DNA from 2 places in the Agromyces sp. NPDC056389 genome. Region 2 is predicted to be linked to the other one. Evidence: riboswitches for the same ligand, from Rfam matches in the RefSeq annotation. Region 2 holds a riboswitch; the other holds the start of a gene.

Region 1 (4,407 bases), 1.1 Mb from region 2:
GCGGGCCGTACCGCCGACCGGAACGTCCCCCAGTCCGGGGGTGATTCGGGGAAATCCGTCCGTTTTCGAGCATCGCGTATCTAGACTCCCTTCAACCCCAACGAGTCCGCGCTGCGCAACCCGAAATTCCGCCGTGGGCTCTCCGTGCCGAATCGATTCGGCGTACCCGAAGGACCCCATGAAACGCACGCTCTCCGCGCTCATGATCGCCGTGCTCGGCGCCGGCATCGCCGTCGTCGGCACCGCCGCGCCGGCATCGGCATCGACGCCCTCGGTCACTGCGAGCTGCATCTCGCTCGACGTGAACCTCGCCGACTACTCGACCGACCCCGGCACCCCCGAGGTGACCGAAGAGGTCGTCGTGACGCCCGCCGTCGCCGAGGTGAGTCACACCGACTACCAGTACGAGCAGTGGAAGCTCGGCAAGTGGCTGATCCCGTATGCGACGGGCGAGTTCCGCTGGGCCCACAAGGATGTCGGCGAGTACGACATCTACGACTGGGGCTTCTACAAGTTCACGGGCGCGACCCAGAAGCACATCGACATCGAGGCGAAGCCCGCCATCACCGAGACCGTCGTCGTCACCCCCGCGGTGCCGGCGAACCTCACCCCGAACACGGTCACCGTCGAGATCGACGGCGACGTCGTCCTCGACGGAGCCGCCTTCGGCGAGTCCTTCGACCAGTCGTTCGCACTCGACAAGTTCACCGAGCAGCCGTACACGGTGACCGTCACCTCGTTCGACGGCGAAGGCGCCGGCACCTGGCAGGGCACCTCCTCGGCGTGCGCACTCGGGGCTGCGAACGCCGCCGCCGTCATCGCGGCCTCGAGCTGCGGCGCCGTCGACATCACCGTCACCAACCCCGCCCTCGCCGACGACGCGATCAACGCGACCACGTCGGCAGTGGTCTACGTCGACGGTGAGGCGCAGCACTTCCTCGCGATCGCCGAGAACGGCACCGAGCAGCGCACGATCTCGTTCACCGAGGACTCCGGCGATCACAAGGTCGTCGTCCGCACCGGACCCGCGCACGGCGACGTCGTGCTCGCGTCGGCGACCGTGCCGACCGACTGCGAGGAGAACGCCGGCCCCGTCGAGCCGATCGTCGGCGAGCTCTCGGTCACGGGCAGCCTCGTCCCAGGCGGCGCCATCACCGTCACCGGCACCGGCTTCGCGCCGAACACGCAGTACGACGTCGAGCTCCACTCGACGCCCCAGGCGCTCGGCACTGCGACGACCGACGGCAACGGCGACTTCATCCTCCTCGCCACGATCGGCACCGCCACCCCGGCCGGCGACCACGACGTGGTCGTGTTCCTCGACGGCGACGAGATCACGAGCACCGGCATCGTGGTCGCTGCGACGAACACGCCCGGTGCGACGGGCTCGAGCACGGCTCCGGCAGCGGCAGCCTCGACCGCCGGCGCGAAGCCGGCCGCCGGCCTCGCCGAGACCGGCGTCGACGCGAACGGCATCATGCTGCTCGCCCTGGCGATGCTCCTCGCGGGCGGCGCCGCCTTCGGCATCACGCGCGCCGCACGCTCGCGCGCCTGACGCACCCGAACGACCGAGGCCCCGTGGCGCACGCCACGGGGCCTCTCGTCGTTCCGGCCGCTAGGCTCGACGCAGTGACACGGGGTGCCGTGCGCCGCTTCACCCGAAGCGGGCATGGCTGAGAACACACCCGTCGAACCTGATCTAGTTCGAACTAGCGAAGGGATGTCGCGTTGAGCGATCGTCTGTCCATCGACCCTGCCCACTCGAGCGCACAACTGCTCGACCGTCTCCGCGACCGCGTGCCACTCGTGCAGTGCATCACGAACACCGTGGTCTCGGGCTTCACCGCGAACTCGCTGCTCGCGATCGGCGCCGCACCCGCCATGGTCGACATCGTCGGCGAGTCGGCTGCCTTCGCGCGAATCGCGAGCGGCCTCCTCGTGAATCTCGGCACGCCGTCGCCCGAACAGCGTGCTGCTGCTCGCGAGGCCGTCGGCGCCGCCCACGAAGCGGGCACGCCGTGGGTCCTCGACCCGGTCGCCATCGGTGCCCTGCCCATCCGCACGGCACTCGCGCATGAGCTCGTCGAGCTGCGACCCTCCGTCATCCGCGGCAACGCGAGCGAGATCCTCGCCCTCGCGGGCGTCGGAGCGGGCGGGCGCGGCGTCGACGCCGCCGACTCGACCGAGGCAGCAGCCGAAGCCGCGGCGCTGCTCGCCGCCCGGTTCGGCTCGGTCGTCGCCGTCTCGGGTCCGGTCGACCTCATCACCGACGGACGCAGCACGGTGCGCATCTCGAACGGCGACGCCCTGCTCACTCGCGTCACGGGCGGCGGATGCGCCCTCGGGGCGGTGATGGCCGCATTCGTCGCGATCGCCGACGACGCCTTCACCGGCGCGGTCGCCGCGGCGCTCGTCTACACGGTGGCCGCGGAGCTCGCCGCGGCCGGCGCCGAGGGTCCCGGCACGTTCGCGCCCAGGTTCCTCGACGCGCTCGCGGCGGTCGGCCCGGCAGAGGTGCGGGAGCGCGCACGTGTCTCCGACACAGTCGGGGACGTTGCAGTGGCATCCGCCACCGCGGCGTTCGGCGTCGCGACCGGGGCCGACGCGTGAACGCGCGCACGGCCCTCGACCTCTCGCTCTACCTCGTCACCGACTCGGCCCTCTGCGGCGAGCGCGGTGTCGTCTCCGTCGTGGCCGAGGCCGTCGCGGGCGGCGTGCGGGTGGTGCAGGTACGCGACAAGGGCGCCGCGGCATCCGCGCTGCTCGCCCAGCTCGAGGCCTTCGCCGAGGTGATCGGCGGGAGGGCGGCCCTGCTCGTGAACGACCGTCTCGACCTCGCGATCGCGGCGCGGGCGAGCGGCGTGCCCGTCGACGGCGTGCACCTCGGCCAGGACGACGCTGCGGCTGCCATCGCGCGCGACCGGCTCGGACCCGACGCCGTGATCGGACTCACCGCGAACACGCCCGCCCACCTCGAGGCGCTGCGCCGGATGCCCCGTGGCACAGTCGACTACCTCGGTGTCGGCGTGATCAGGCCGACGGCGACGAAGCCCGATCACCCGCCCGCCCTCGGCATCGACGGCTTCGCGCGCTTCGCTGCGGAGGCGGAACTGCCGTGCGTCGCGATCGGCGGCATCGTGCCGGCCGATGTCGCACCGCTCCGCGAGGCCGGGGCCGCCGGCGTCGCACTCGTCTCGGCGATCTGCTCGGCCGACGACCCGCGGGCAGCCGCCCGCGATCTCGCCGCCCGGTGGGAGGCTGCGCGATGACGGCACGAGTGCTGAGCATCGCCGGCAGCGACCCCTCCGGAGGTGCCGGCATCCAGGCCGACCTGAAGTCGATCGCCGCCGTGGGCGGCTACGGCATGGCCGCGATCACCGCACTGACCGCCCAGAACACGCGCGGGGTGCGTGACGTTCACGTGCCACCGGCGAGCTTCCTCGCGGCACAGCTGGAGGCGATCTCCGACGACATCACGATCGACGCCGTGAAGCTCGGCATGCTCGCGAACGCCGAGGTCATCCGCACCGTCGCCGACTGGCTCGCACGCACCCGTCCGCCGATCGTCGTGCTCGACCCCGTCATGGTCGCCACGAGCGGCGACCGCCTGCTCGACGCAGACGCCGAATCGGCGATGCGCGAGCTGTTGCCGCTCGCCGACCTCGTCACCCCGAACCTCGCCGAACTCGCGGTGCTCGCGGGCTCCGGCGAGGGGCCGCCGGTCGTCGCGTCGACGTGGGCCGAGGCGATCGCGCAGGCCGAGAGCGTCTCGGCGCGCTACGGAGTGCGAGTGCTCGCGAAGGGCGGCCACCTCGCCGGCGACACCGCGCCCGACGCGCTCGTCGACGCCGCCACCGCGACGATCGTCGACTTCGGCGGCGAACGCATCGCCACGACGGCGACGCACGGCACCGGTTGCTCGCTCTCGTCGGCGATCGCGACCCTCGCCGCCGAGCACGGAGACTGGCCGGCCGCGATCGCGGAGGCCCGCCGCTGGCTGCGGGAATCGCTGCGTCACGGCGAGGCCCTCGGGGTCGGCGACGGGCACGGCCCCGTCAACCACTTCGCCGGCCTCTGGTCGCGCGGCGGCACTCGCACTGCGCCGACGCCGGCAGAGGTCGAGGCCGAGTGGTGGGCCGACATCGCCGACGTGCGGCGGGAGATCGACGAACTGCCGTTCATCCGCAGCCTCGCCGACGGTTCCCTCTCGCGCGAACCGTTCCTCGCCTACCTCGCGCAGGACGCGCTCTACCTGCGCGACTACGCTCGCGTGCTCTCGGAGGCCGCGAGACTCGCACCGGATGCCCCGGCGCAGGCGTTCTGGGCGAACTCCGCCCACGGATCGATCGTCGGCGAGCTCGAGCTGCACGAGAGCTGGCTCGGTTCGGAGGCGGGCACCGCGGCATC
Region 2 (4,407 bases):
GCTGAGTGACGACGAACTCGCGGTCGAGCGCTACCGCTACCTGCTGCGCACGGCCCCGCCCGAGTCGGTCGAGGCGGTGCACGCAGAGGCGTTCGCGAAGCTCACGCCCCAGCAGCGTCAGGCCCTCTTCGCCTCGCTCAGCGCCGACGCGCCGGCCGGTGAACGACTCGTCTCCGATGAGCCGAGCGCCCTGGCCCGGGCAGCGACCCGCGCCGAGCTCCGCGCACCCGGCAGCGTCGAGCGCGCCTTCACTCGAGCGGATGCCTCGGGCGGCCGCCCCCAGCAGGGCGGCCCGTCGTTCGGCGGCATGTTCGCGGGCTCGCTGCTCGGCTCCGTCGCGGGTGTGGTCGTCGGCTCGGCGATCGCGCAGGCGTTCCTGCCCGACCCGTCGGCGTTCGAGGCCGGCGCCGATGGCGGTGCCGGTGATGCCGGTGCCGATGGCGGCGACGCTGCGGCGTCCGACGGCTACGACGCGTCGGGTGCCGACTCGGGCGGCGATTTCGGTGGCTTCGGCGACTTCGGCGGTGGCGATTTCGGTGGGGGCGGCGACTTCGGCTTCTGAGCACGCCCGGCCTTCGACGGCGGAGCCTGCGATGACGGCGGCAGCGGATAGGGTCGCATCATGAGCAAGCAGGACGGCTCGTCGCGCCAAGTGACCACCGGTCCGGTCGACGACTCGGCGACACCCATCCTGCACGTCGACATGGACGCGTTCTTCGTCTCCGTCGAACTGCTGAAGCGGCCCGAGCTGCGCGGCAAGCCCGTGCTGGTCGGCGGCACCGCCGGACGCGGTGTCGTGTCGGCGGCGAGCTACGAGGCCCGCAAGTACGGCGTCAACTCCGCCATGCCGATGTCTCTGGCCCTCCAGCGCTGCCCGAACGCGATCGTGCTGAGCGGCGACTACGCGAGCTACTCCGAGTACTCGCGGCGGGTCATGACGATCTTCGAAGAGGTCACGCCGCTCGTCGAGAAGCTCTCGATCGACGAGGCGTTCCTCGACGTGTCCGGCGCACGGCGGCTTCATGGCAGCCCCGCCCAGATCGCGTGGGGCCTGCGTCGACGCGTGCACGACGAGACCGGCCTCACCTGCTCGGTCGGCGTCGCGGCGACGAAGTTCGTCGCGAAGGTCGCCTCGAGCCGCGCGAAACCCGATGGCATGCTCGTCGTCCCGGCCGACCGCACGCTCGAGTTCCTGCACCCGTTGCCCGTCTCGGCACTCTGGGGGGTCGGCAAGGTCACCGAGGAGTCGCTCACCCGCATCGGGCTCCGTACCGTGGGCGACGTCGCCGCCATGCCCGCAGACGCGCTCGCACGGGCGCTGGGGCCAGCGCTTGCTGCGAAACTCGGCCACCTGTCGATGGGGGTCGACGCCCGCGACGTCGTCACCGGGCGTGAGGAGAAGAGCATCGGGCACGAGGTCACGTTCGGGTACGACCTCACCGACCTCGAACAGTTGCGACGCGAGCTGCTGCGTCTCTCCGACGACGTCGCGGTGCGGCTCCGTCGGGCCGGCGTCGTCGGGCGCACGGTCGTGCTGAAGCTGCGCTACGGCGACTTCCGCACCGTCACCCGGTCGCGCACGCTGGGGGAGCCGACCGACGTCGCGAGGCGCATCTACGACGAGGCATCCGCTGCGCTCGGCGAGCTCGCGGGCGACGGAGCCCGCATCCGTCTCATCGGCGTGCGCGCCGAGCAGCTCCGGCCCTCGGGCAGCGGCGCGATGCTGTGGGACCCCGACGAGGAGTGGCGCGAGGCCGAACGCACGATCGACGAGGTGACGGCGCGGTTCGGCCGTGGAGCGGTGCGGCCGGCCTCGCTCGTGAAGCGTGCGGCAGATCGGGTCGAATCGTCGCGTCGCACAGATCCTGACGGCGGCGACGTTCGCTGAACCGGTACCGGCGAATCTCGCAAGGGCTGGTTCGAGAGCAGGCGCGCCGGTAGCGTTGACTCATGGCTGAACTCGTTCTGGACCTCGCTGAGACCGTCGCCGGCGTCGGCGTGAAGACCTCGTACGGCGACCCCGTCGACATCGACGGCACCACGCTCGTGCCGGTGGCGCTCGGGTACTACGGTTTCGGCGCCGGCAGCGGCTCCGACGATGCGGGCGATCAGGCAGGGGGCGGCGGAGGCGGCGGCCTCTCCATTCCGCTCGGCGCATACGTCGGCCGCTCGGGCGACGTGCGCTTCGAACCGAACCTCATCGGGCTGCTGCTGGTCGCCACTCCGCTCGTCTGGGTCACGGGCAAGGCGCTCAAAATGGTGATCCGCGCGCTCAAGCGCTGACCTCGACGTCGGCGCGGCGCAGGCTGTTGCCGTCGACCACGCTGCCCGCGCCATCGGCGTATACTCGTGCTCGAACACGGGAGTCCGGTGAGCCGGGCTGAGAGGAAGGTTCTCAACCTTCGACCGTCGAACCTGATCTGGGTCATGCCAGCGCAGGGAGGCCAATCACATCTCAATTTCCCGTGCCTCTTTCCACGAATCGAAAGGGCACGACAGTGCACACTGCAGCATCAGAAACCAGCAGCCCCTCCACGCCCCGCAAGTCGCGCGACCTGCGCTGGCGAGTCGTCGACATCGTCGTCGCCAGCGTCATCGGCGTCGCGACCGGGCTCCTCTTCCTCTTCTGGAACAACGTCGGCTACGCGTGGTTCAGCGCCGCCGACGCGCTCACGCCGGGGCTCGGCGGCATCGCCGTCGGCATCTGGCTCATCGGCGGCGTGCTCGGCGGGCTCATCATCCGCAAGCCGGGTGCAGCGCTCTTCGTCGAACTGCTCGCCGCGATCGTCTCGGCCCTCGTCGGCAACCAGTGGGGCATCGAGACCATCTACTCCGGCGTGATGCAGGGCCTCGGCGCCGAGCTGGTGTTCGCGATCTTCGCCTACCGCCGCTTCGGCCTGGTGCCCGCGATGCTCGCGGGTGCCGCTGCCGGCGCCGCGGCGTGGACGCTCGAGCTCTTCACCTCGGGCAACCTCGCGAAATCGGCCGAGTTCCTCGGACTCTATTTCACGACCGTCGTCATCTCGGGTGCTGTGCTCGCCGGGCTGCTCGGCTGGCTCATCGTGCGCGGTCTCGCAGCGACGGGAGCACTCAGCCGATTCGCCGCCGGTCAAGACGTGGCACAGCGGGTCTGACGTGGGGCGTGATTCCGGTGTCACCCGGCCCGCGCGCGTGGAGGCGCGCGGGTGGGGGTGGCGGCACGCCGGGCGCAAGCGAGCCGCACTCGACGGCATCGACCTCGTCATCTCGCCGGGGGAGCGGGTGTTGCTGCTCGGCCCGTCGGGGTCGGGCAAGTCGACCCTCCTGCACGCACTCGCCGGGGTCCACGGCGGGGCCGAAGAGGGCGACGAGACCGGATCGCTGCTCATCGACGGTGCATGGCCCGGTTCCGTGCGCGGGCGGGCGAGTCTCGTGCTGCAGGATCCCGACTCGCAGGTGATCCTCGCGAAGGTCGGCGACGATGTGGCGTTCGGGTGCGAGAACCTCGGCGTTCCGCGTGACGAGATCTGGCCGCGCGTGCGGCGGGCGCTCGACGAGGTCGGTCTCGACCTGCCGCTCGATCACCCCACCAACGCGCTCTCCGGTGGCCAGAAGCAGCGGCTCGCGCTCGCGGGCGCCCTCGCGATGGGACCAGGGCTCCTGCTGCTCGACGAGCCGACGGCGAACCTCGATCCCGTCGGGGTCGGCGAGGTACGGCACGCGGTCGCTCGCACGCTCGATCGCACCGGCGCGACGTTCGTGGTCGTGGAGCATCGCGTCGACGTCTGGATCGACCTCGTCACCCGCGTGGTCGTGCTCGGCCGCGACGGACGCCTGATCGCCGACGGCGAGCCGCAGCATGTGCTCGCGACGCAGCGCGACGCGTTGCTCGCCGCAGGCGTCTGGGTGCCGGGGGTGCCGCCGGCGGTGTCGGCCGCGCGGCCCGCGCCCGCGGCATCCGTCGTCGATCTGGAGGGCATCGATCTCGCGATCGGTCGTCGAAGCGACGCCGTCGTGCGCAGCGGTCTCGCGCTCGCAGTGCCGCACGCCGCCTCGACGGTGCTCACCGGGCCGAACGGTGCGGGCAAGTCGACGCTGGCCCTCACCATGGGCGGGCTGCTCGCGCCGCTCGGCGGTCGTGTGCGCGCCTCGCACGAGCTCGCCGCCGGACTCAAGACGGATCCGATCCGGTGGCGGTCGCGCGAGCTGCTCACGCGCATCGGCACCGTCTTCCAGGAGCCCGAGCACCAGTTCGTCGCGTCGACCGTGCAGCGCGAACTCGAGGTCGCGCCGCGTGCGCTCGGACTCGACGCCGCGACGACGGCTCGGCGCACTCGCGAGGTGCTCGAACGCCTCGGACTCGACCGGCTCGCTGCGGCCAACCCGTTCACCCTGTCCGGCGGTGAGCAGCGTCGCCTCACGGTCGGG

Evidence for each region. Region 2 has a riboswitch for thiamine pyrophosphate ahead of ACFCVM_RS02875 (ECF transporter S component). Riboswitches for the same ligand answer to the same signal wherever they lie in the genome.
Region 1: linked by a shared signal. The riboswitch ahead of thiM (hydroxyethylthiazole kinase) and the one ahead of ACFCVM_RS02875 (ECF transporter S component) in region 2 are both predicted to bind thiamine pyrophosphate.

Annotation. Positions count from the first base shown of each region.
Region 1 covers NZ_JBHJPN010000001.1:1,738,383-1,742,789, forward strand. Annotated here, with positions in the region: gene ACFCVM_RS08060 (hypothetical protein) at 179-1,555, shown strand; TPP riboswitch at 1,626-1,738, shown strand; gene thiM (hydroxyethylthiazole kinase) at 1,729-2,610, shown strand; gene thiE (thiamine phosphate synthase) at 2,607-3,269, shown strand; gene ACFCVM_RS08075 (bifunctional hydroxymethylpyrimidine kinase/phosphomethylpyrimidine kinase) at 3,266-4,407, shown strand, end outside.
Region 2 covers NZ_JBHJPN010000001.1:588,564-592,970, reverse strand. Annotated here, with positions in the region: gene ACFCVM_RS02890 (hypothetical protein) at 1-562, shown strand, start outside; gene ACFCVM_RS02885 (DNA polymerase IV) at 623-1,888, shown strand; gene ACFCVM_RS02880 (hypothetical protein) at 1,951-2,283, shown strand; TPP riboswitch at 2,350-2,459, shown strand; gene ACFCVM_RS02875 (ECF transporter S component) at 2,499-3,134, shown strand; gene ACFCVM_RS02870 (ABC transporter ATP-binding protein) at 3,136-4,407, shown strand, end outside.